Regions from separate parts of the Neptunomonas concharum genome, predicted to be linked through region 1. Evidence: predicted binding sites of a transcription regulator. Region 1 holds the regulator's gene; the other holds the start of a gene.
What was found. Region 1 encodes sigma-54, which starts transcription at its own class of promoters, with help from an activator protein. Its sites were predicted from a motif close to TGGCACNNNNNTTGCTNT; they were not measured.
Positions count from the first base shown of each region.

Region 2: a site for sigma-54 is predicted at 2,219-2,236, ahead of F0U83_RS06175 (ammonium transporter). Genes of this name have one in related genera too.

Region 1 is NZ_CP043869.1:2,624,710-2,629,803, forward strand. It holds gene F0U83_RS12400 (KdsC family phosphatase) at 1-508, shown strand, start outside; gene lptC (LPS export ABC transporter periplasmic protein LptC) at 508-1,083, shown strand; gene lptA (lipopolysaccharide transport periplasmic protein LptA) at 1,070-1,591, shown strand; gene lptB (LPS export ABC transporter ATP-binding protein) at 1,594-2,322, shown strand; gene F0U83_RS12420 (RNA polymerase factor sigma-54) at 2,360-3,925, shown strand; gene hpf (ribosome hibernation promoting factor) at 3,970-4,260, shown strand; gene ptsN (PTS IIA-like nitrogen regulatory protein PtsN) at 4,281-4,736, shown strand; gene rapZ (RNase adapter RapZ) at 4,751-5,094, shown strand, end outside.
Region 2 is NZ_CP043869.1:1,320,191-1,325,284, forward strand. It holds gene rlmKL (bifunctional 23S rRNA (guanine(2069)-N(7))-methyltransferase RlmK/23S rRNA (guanine(2445)-N(2))-methyltransferase RlmL) at 57-2,198, shown strand; gene F0U83_RS06175 (ammonium transporter) at 2,455-3,663, shown strand; gene F0U83_RS06180 (hypothetical protein) at 3,751-4,065, opposite strand; gene F0U83_RS06185 (LysR family transcriptional regulator) at 4,164-5,045, shown strand.

The sequences.
Region 1 (5,094 bases):
AGAGAAAGCCGCTAAGATTAAATTAGCAGTCTTCGATGTAGATGGCATTATGACAGATGGTAGCCTTCACTTTTTACCCGATGGTCGTGAAGTCAAGATGTTCAATACGTTAGACGGCCTAGGTCTGAAAATGTTACACCAAGCCGGCATCGAAACCGCTATCATTACAGGCAGGCGCTCACCACAAGTCGAAATTCGCGCACAAGCGCTGAATATCTCCTACTTACGTCAAGGGAGAGATGATAAGTTAGCCGCACTTGAGGAGCTATGGACGATGACCGGCCACAGCGCGCAAGACACCGCTTATATTGGCGACGACTTACCTGACCTCTCTGCTATTAAAGCGGTAGCTTTTGGGTGCACTGTGCCAAATGCACACCCCTTTGTAAGGGAACACGCTGATTGGTGCACGGAAAGAACCGGTGGATATGGCGCCGCAAGGGAATTCTGCGAAGCTATCCTTGAGGCGAAAGCCTTACTCGAAAAAGCCTACCAAGACTTTTTATAATGTTGCCTCTGAACCGTAACCAAACCCAGCTATTTCTCGCAATTGCGTTACTGGTGCCTGTGTTCATGTATTGGATTCTACAAACAGACGCAGACCAAGGCTCATCCGACATGCCACCAATAACCAGTGGTGTGGACTATTTTATGAAGGACGTCAACGTTAGAGAGTTTAGCGCCACAGGACACCTAGTACGCACGCTCAACGCTAGTGAATTAAACCACTTCCCTGAGAAGCAAGGCTCCGCTCTGACTACGCCCAAAATAGCGTTACATCGGCCAGGTGCTAGCCGCATTAACTTTCAAAGCAATAAAGGCTTTAGTTCAGACACAACTCAATCATTGCAGCTTGATGAAGCGGTAGTCGTCACGCATAATTCCACCAATGAAGCGCCGACTGAGCTAACCACGTCATCATTAACCCTGCTTCACCTTGAAGGCATAGCAAAAACAGATGCGCCTATCGAGATCCGTCAAAAAGGACACACTACTACAGCGACGGGTATGATTATCAACTACAACACAGGTGTATCTGAGCTTTTATCAGATGTGAAAGGTACTTTTTATGCAGACCAATAAACGCTCATATCATACTCTACTGAGCATTCTAGGAGCTTACTTCTTAGGATTAACCTCCTTCGCTTACGCACTCCCTTCAGATAAGCATCAGCCGATTCACATCAGTGCTGACGCAGCACAGATCAATGAAAAAACAGGCACCACAACCTACACCGGCAATGTACTCATGAAACAAGGTTCAATGGAGATCAAAGCGGCCCGTATTGATCTCTATCGTGAAAAAGACAGCGTTAGCCGCATTATTGCAAACGGTTCCCCCGCTAATTTCCGACAGCAAGCAGCTGAAGATAAGCCTATTACGGATGCCTTTGGCGAAAAGCTTGATTATTTAATCGCCAAACAGACCATTACGATCACAGGCAATGCAAAAGTCCAACAAGAAAGCGACCAGTTTACCGGTAGTAAAATTGTTTATCAGATGGACAAAGCCATCGTAAATGCCTATAGCGGCGAAGGTAAAACCGGGCAGCGCGTCCAGATGGTTATTCAACCTAAGGCTAAGCCCTAATTATGAGTAAATTGCTTCAAGCTCTGCACTTGGCCAAAGCCTATAAGAAACGCCAGGTTGTTCGCGATGTCTCCTTAGAAGTAAATAGCGGGGAAATTGTAGGGTTGCTGGGTCCAAATGGAGCTGGAAAAACAACCTGTTTTTATATGATTGTAGGCTTAATTCAAGCCAATGATGGAGCCATCCGCATTGGCGATGATGACGTAACCCGTGATCCTATGCACCTTCGTGCAAGGAAAGGGATTGGCTACCTGCCACAAGAAGCGTCTATTTTTCGAAAGCTAAGCGTCAAGGATAACCTGATGGGTATTCTAGAGATGCGAAAAGAGCTGACGCCCTCCCAAAGGGAAACGAAACTCGAAACCTTACTTGAAGAATTCCATATCTCTCATTTGCGAGAAAGCCTAGGTATGAGCTTATCCGGCGGTGAGCGCCGAAGAGTGGAAATCGCACGAGCTCTAGCTTCTGAACCCTCCTTCATTTTGTTAGATGAACCCTTTGCGGGCGTAGATCCAATCTCAGTAAATGATATCAAACAGACTATAAAGCACCTACAATCTAAAGGCATAGGCATATTAATCACAGACCATAATGTTAGAGAAACACTCGATATTTGTGAAAAAGCCTATATTGTAAGTGAAGGGGTAATTTTAGCCCAAGGCACTCCCGCAGAGATACTCGCCAACGATCAGGTGAAAGCGGCCTATTTGGGTGATACCTTCAAACTTTGAGTAGATTGATACCGCTTAGGAGTATTGTTGTAATTTTATGAAGCAGTCATTACAACTTAAAATGGGTCAGCACCTAACAATGCCCCCTCAATTGCAGCAGGCTATTCGCTTACTGCAATTATCGACGCTTGATCTCCAGCAAGAGATCCAAGAAGCGCTCGACAGCAACCCTATGCTTGAGACATCAGAAGAAGCGGATGAGCTTCATGAACAAAGCCAGCCAGAACAGGCGGATAACGCCACTCAATCAGCTGAGCCCGAAACAACCTCTTCGAAAGAGCATACTGATAGCGCTTATGAGGAACCTAGCAACAGCCAAAACGATTCACTTGATGAGTATCAAGAGACAGAAGACTCTTTTGACGATCAGTGGAATGATCGCATCCCAGAAGAGCTTGCTACGGACTCATCATGGGATGATACCTTTCAAGCATCTACCAATTCTGGCAGCACAACCCATAGGGATGAAGACTTGCCCTTTGAGTCCAATGATAGTGCAGAAGAAACCCTTCAGGACCACTTGCTCTGGCAGCTTAATCTTACGCCAATGAGCCCTACGGATCAGATGATCGCCGAGGCGATTATTGACGGTATCGATACCGAAGGCTATCTACGTATTTCATTAGATGAGCTGCTTGAGCATTTCGTCCAAGAAGAATCTGAACTTTTTCAGGATGCTGAATTGGATGAGCTTGAGGCTGTACTGCACCGCATTCAGCAATTTGATCCGCCAGGTGTTGCAGCACGCGATTTAGGTGAGTGCCTGAGCATACAGCTACAGCAATTACCTCCTGACACGCCCCTTTTGAAGCAATCAGTGATGCTTTGTCGCCAATATATACACCTGCTAGGTAGCCGAGACTATAAGCAGTTGATGCGTAAACTGAGGCTAAAAGAGCCGCAACTTCAAGCCATCATTACGCTGATTCAATCGTTAAATCCGCATCCAGGATCTTTTATATCGAACAGTAAAGCCGAGTATGTCATTCCAGATGTATATGTAGAGAAAATTCGTGGTGTATGGACTGTACGACTTAACTCGGAAGCCTCACCTAACTTACAGATAAACACCCGTTATGCAGACCTCATCAGGCGAGCAGACAACAGTGCAGACAATACCTACCTCAAGAGTCATCTGCAGGAAGCTCGCTGGTTTATCAAAAGTTTACAAAGCCGTAATGAAACTTTGTTGAAGGTTTCAAGCCAAATCATTGAAAGACAGTCTGACTTTCTAGACTTCGGCCCAGAAGCGATGAAACCCATGGTTTTACATGACATCGCGGAGGCGGTAGAGATGCATGAATCTACGATATCTCGTGTAACCACTCAAAAATATATGCATACACCTAGAGGGATTTTTGAGCTTAAGTACTTCTTCTCCAGCCACGTTAGCACAAGTGACGGAGGGGCTGCGTCATCCACAGCCATACGCGCAGTCATCAAAAAACTGATAGCCGCTGAAAATCCAACTAAACCTTTAAGTGATAATAAAATAGCCCAACTATTAGATGAAGAAGGTATACAGGTCGCACGGCGAACCATCGCCAAATACCGGGAAGCAATGGGAATTGCGCCTTCAAATGAGAGAAAGCGTCTGATTTAATGAACACACTACGACATACCTGTCGTGTCAAAAGGAGACTTAATATGCAAATCAATATCACTGGCCACCATGTAGAACTGACAGAAGCTTTATCTGAATACGTACACACTAAATTTGAAAAGCTGGAACGCCACTTTGATAACATCACAAACGTTCAAGTGACACTAAGTGTAGATAAATTACGTCAAAAAGCTGAAGCCGATATGCATATTGCAGGTGGGGAAGTATTTGCCACCAGTGAACACGAAGATATGTATGCTGCTATCGACGGTCTCACTGACAAACTCGATCGCCAGATCATCAAGCACAAAGAAAAACTGAAAAGTCACAAATAACCATTAGATTTATAGCACACATGTCCATTATATCTTTGCTATCACCCGAACGAACGCTTCAACATATTGAAGGCGGCAGTAAAAAGCGCATTCTGGAGTTTGTAAGTAACATCATTGCAGAATCAAACGGCAGTATTGTCGCAGAAGATTTATTTAGTGGATTGATAAGCAGAGAAAGGCTGGGCAGCACCGGCATTGGCGAAGGTGTGGCGATCCCACATTGCCGCCTTGCCGGTATTACCGAAGCGATCGGTGCGCTGATCCATTTATCTGAACCCATTGATTTTGATGCGATAGACAATCGCCCCGTAGACCTACTCTTCTTTTTGCTTGTTCCTGAAGAAGCCTGTGAAGAACATCTAAATATTTTAGGGAAACTCGCTGAGTCCTTTAGTCAAGAAGCGATTAGAGAACAACTAAGAAAAGCTGACTCCAATACTCATCTGTTGCAAGTGGCTTCAGAAGTTTTTAACTAAACAGCAGAGTAACAATGAAACTCATCATTATCAGTGGCCGCTCAGGTTCAGGTAAAAGTACAGCCCTTCAGGCACTGGAAGATGTCGGATATTATTGTATCGACAACTTACCTGCCATGCTGATGCCCGATTTAGTCACTCACATGCTAAATGATGATGCGCAGCTCAATAAAATTGCGGTCTGCATTGATGCACGCAACCTGTCCAGCAATCTGGAAAAGGTGCCGCAGATGTGGACATATTTTCGCCAATATCCAGAAATTTCCGTAGAGCTTGTCTACCTAGACGCCTCATACGAAACACTGCTGCAACGTTATAGTTCCACGCGGCGCAGACACCCCATGGCAGAAAGAGTCAG
Region 2 (5,094 bases), 1.3 Mb from region 1:
ATGATGTGCTTAATACACGGTTATACCGCGCTCCAACTAACTTACGTGGATAAATAATGAAATTTTTTGCGACCTGTCCGAAAGGGCTTGAAACACTCCTTCTTGATGAACTGACCGGATTTGGTGCAGAAAGTGTGAAATCCACAGCGACGGGTGCCGAATTTAGCGGTGATCTGGCACTGGCTTACTTTGTATGTCTATGGTCTCGTTTAGCTAACCGTGTGTTACTGCCCTTGGCCGAAGCGCCTGTCGAAACAGCGGAACAGCTTTATGATGCGGTGAAAAGTGTTGATTGGCTTGATCATATGGAAGCGTCTGGTTCCCTAAGTGTAGCTTTTACCGGAAGAACGGAATCGATCAACCACACCCATTTTGGTGCTTTAAAGGTCAAAGATGCGATTGTCGACCAGATCAGAGAAAAAACCGGTGAGCGTCCTAGTGTTGATCGTGACAACCCTGACCTAAAAATACATGCTCATATCTATCGTGGCCGATTGAATCTATCCCTTGACCTTTCAGGGGAAAGCTTGCACCGCAGAGGCTATAGAACGCAGGCTGGCGCCGCGCCTCTAAAAGAGAACTTAGCAGCGGCTATCTTAATGCGCTGCCAATGGCCACAGCTTGCGGATGAGCGTCCTGTGGTGTTTGACCCTATGTGTGGTTCAGGAACGCTACTGATTGAAGCGGCGATGATGTCTGCTGATATTGCGCCAGGCATCTATCGTGAACGATTTGGTTTTGAAGGCTGGAAGCAGCATCAACCTGATATATGGAGTCGACTTAAAGAGGAAGCTGAAGTACGGCGAGCTAAAGGGCTAGAACAATCATCGGTTCGCTTTTTTGGTGGTGATCAAGATCCCCGTATGCTGTCAATTGCCCGTAGCAATGCTGAAAGAGCTGGTGTTGAAGCGCTTATCGAGCTTAAGCAAGCTTCTGTTGAGCAAATGACGTGTCCTGTTGCTGATCAAGGTGGTTTGATGGTGACAAACCCGCCATACGGTGAACGGCTAGGTGAAGGGTCAGAGTTGATGTTCTTATATCGCCAGTTAGGTGATGCGCTAAAACAAGATTTTGCAGGCTGGAAAGCGGCTATTTTTACGGGAAACCCCGATCTTTGCCAAGTGGTCGGCCTGAAGGCAGACAAATCCTACCGTTTGAATAACGGCCCGATCGATAGCCGCTTGTTCCTTTATACGTTGTACGAAAAAGCGGCTGTGACTGAAACACACGAGCAACCAAGTACTCCCGCTGAGTTTAGTGAAACGGCACAAATGTTTGCTAATCGCTTGAAGAAAAATCTTAAAGCGCTAAAAAAATGGCAAAAGCAGAATGATATTGAATGCTACCGCCTCTACGATGCAGATATCCCAGAATATTCAGTGGCCGTTGATATCTATAAAGATTGGGTGCATGTACAGGAATACGCTGCCCCTGCCTCTATTGATAAGGTGAAGGCATTTGAGCGCCTGAAGGACGTTCTTGCGGTTATTCCGTCGGTACTTGAGGTGGAGCCCCGTAAAGTCGTTCTCAAACAACGTAAGCGACAGTCAGGTAGTGACCAATACGAAAAGCAAGCGAGCGTGGGCCGTTTTTTTGAAGTGACGGAGCACAACTGTCGTTTAAGGGTTAACTTACATGACTATTTAGATACCGGGTTATTCTTAGATCATCGTCCTGTTCGGCAGAAAATCCAGAAGATCTCTCAAGGGAAAGACTTCCTTAACTTATTCTGTTACACCGCTTCTGCCAGTGTTCATGCAGGTGTGGGGGGGGCTAAAACCACCACGAGCGTTGATATGTCTGCGACATATTTACAGTGGGCCATGAAAAACCTAGCGTTAAACGGTTTCAACGATAAGCACCACCGGTTTATTCAATCAGATTGTATTGTATGGTTGAAAAAACAGCGTAAGCCGGAATTTGATCTTATTTTTATGGATCCGCCGACGTTCTCTAACTCTAAACGTATGCAGGATGTATTGGATGTTCAACGTGATCACGTTGAGTTGATTCGTTTGGCGATGCGCCTGTTGCGAAAAGATGGAGTGCTAATCTTTTCTAACAACTACCGTAAGTTCAAACTCGATTACGACCTTTTATCGGGATTTGATATCAAGGATATCTCAACATCTACTATTGATCCCGATTTTAAGCGTAATAGTAAGATCCACACTTGCTTTGAGATCCGCTGGCCATAATTTGGTGCAACGCTTCCATTTGGCACATTTTGTGCTTTTTCTTAGTGCGCAGTCTTGAGACGATTAAAGCTCAATCTGCGCATTTTCATTATTTTCCTTTTTAAATTAATGGCTTAGTAAGCTTTTAATAAATTGCTTATTTGATTGATCGATATAAAAGGAAACCTAATGCACCCATTTGGGAATATTAATAAGAAATCGCACCATATTGGTGCAAATGTGGCCGAGGCAGCTTGCTTGAACGTGGGAGATTTGTGTGGAAAGTGTAAATAGTGCGGTTGAGACGTTAGTACAAAGTTCGAATACTTTGTTTATTTTAATGGGGGCTATCATGGTATTTGCCATGCATGCCGGCTTTGCATTCCTCGAAGTTGGGACGGTGCGCCATAAAAACCAAGTGAATGCTTTGGTAAAAATTATGACGGACTTTGGTTTTTCGGCGGTCGCTTACTTCTTTGTTGGTTATTGGGTTGCTTATGGTATTACCTTCTTTCAGGATGCCGAAACCTTAGCGGCGGGTAATGGCTACGAGCTGGTTAAGTTCTTCTTTTTAATGACCTTTGCTGCTGCAATCCCTGCTATCGTATCTGGGGGTATTGCAGAACGCGCTAAGTTTTGGCCCATTCTGATCGCATCTACATTAACGGTTGCTTTTGTTTATCCATTTTTTGAGGGCATTATCTGGAATGGTAATTTTGGCTTTCAAGCGTGGTTAGAAGCGTCTTTTGGTGCATCATTCCATGACTTTGCAGGTTCTGTTGTCGTACATGGTGTCGGTGGCTGGATTGGATTGGTTGCAGTGCTCTTACTAGGTATTCGTAAGGGACGTTATCGTGGGGGGCGTCTTGTTGCCTTTCCACCATCCAATATTCCATTTCTGGCGTTAGGCGCTTGGATCTTATCGATTGGCTGGTTCGGATTTAATGTAATGTCTGCCCAAACCCTAGACGGTATTTCCGGGCTGGTGGCTGTTAACTCCTTAATGGCGATGGTGGGCGGTATTATTGCTGCATTGATCGTAGGTAAGAATGACCCTGGCTTTATTCATAACGGTCCGCTAGCGGGACTTGTTGCGATTTGTGCAGGCTCTGATGTTGTGCACCCGATTGGTGCGCTTGCGATTGGTGCGATTGCTGGTGTGATATTCGTGTGGTTGTTCACGGTTCAGCAAAACCGCTGGAAAATTGATGATGTCTTAGGCGTGTGGCCTTTGCACGGTCTATGTGGTGCTTGGGGCGGTATTGCAGCAGGTATTTTCGGTAGTGAAGCGCTGGGTGGTCTTGGCGGTGTCAGCTTTATGTCCCAATTGATAGGGACAGTTGCTGGTATATTAGTCGCCGTTATTGGTGCTGGTATCGTATATGGTGGTATTAAGGCGATCTCCGGAATTCGCCTTAGCGAAGAGGACGAATTCAATGGTGCTGATTTGAGTATTCACAAGATTGAATCTACTTGTGAAAACTGATTGTCAGTGTAAGGAATAACTTCCTGTTTAGCCCTCAAATAGCTTTTGCTGCTGAGGGCTTTTTTCTGCCCTATATAAACCGCTTTATTAGGCAATTATACCCCGTTCTTGCAGAGCAGTAAGGACTTCCATGGTAATACTTCCTTCCTCAATTAGGGATATGAGCTCTGAGAATTCCGGTGTGCCCGCAACAAGATCATTAGAATCATGGGCCTGTTGTTCCGTCTCCCAAAAGTACACACACACCCATGTCTCGTCTCTTCGTTTATAGAGTGATTGGTGGAGAAAACCAGGGAGTGTCGACACTAAGTTACCGAAACGACTCATGCTATCAATCATATTTTTTTCGGTGACGTTTGGTGCAGATTTCCAAGTAAGGATTTCAAATATAGGGGGTTGCATAGTTTCCTTCCTTATAAGTTAAAAATTTAGCTTAACAAATGCCTTAAAGGATATAATCGATCTAATAGGACTTTCTAAATGTCCATTAGGGAATTATTGTGAGTCAGTTTGAATGGTCGCTAACGTTTAAAGCTATTGTCGATAACCAGTCTCTTGTTAAGGCTGCAGATCAGATTGGTGTTAATGCTTCAGCAGTGAGCAAACAACTGACTAAGCTAGAAGAGTCGTTAGGCGTACAGTTACTGAACCGTACAACTAGGCGCATTGCTCTGACTGAAGCAGGGAAAGGCTTTTACGAAAAAGTGACACGGTTAGAATATGAATGGCGGTCGACTTTAGATGAGGCGTCGAATTTGGCGGCGGATGTAAAGGGTATCATTCGTATTGCCGCACCACAGCCTTTGTTTAGCCGTTTCCTTATGCCTGTTCTCGCTGACTTTCAACGCCAGTATCCTGAGATATCGTATGAGTTACTGCATCATCAGATTGATCAACTTCCGTCAATTCATGCTGATTTATCAATCTGTCGAGAGATAGAAGACTATGACTCAAACTCTATTGTCATGGTGCCGTTTTACTCTTATCACAATCAACTTTTTGCATCTGCTGAGTATGTAGAAAAGCACTCATCTCTCAACGAAATAGCTCAGTTACGGCATCAACGCTGCTTGGTTTACAGTGATAAGAAGTATCCGTTGGAGTGGGTGTTTGAAAGGCAGACAGTAGCTTTAAACCGTGTGTTATACGTCAATAGTGCGGAAATTATGATCAGTGCTGCTAAAAACAGCTTAGGGATCGTATATCTACCTAAAGAAATTTTGCTCGAAGAACTGGACAATAAAACGTTAGTTCATGTGCTGCCTGAATTACAGAGTCCTAGACACAGGGCTTGTGTTTATTATCCAAAGGCCGATTTTGTTCCCAAAAAAGTAAGGGCATTAATCGATTTTTTGAAAAAGAATCGATTAATGAGCTCATAAATGTTTTGTTTGAAATGCCAGTAAGGTGTTGAGATGAGCCGATCCTACC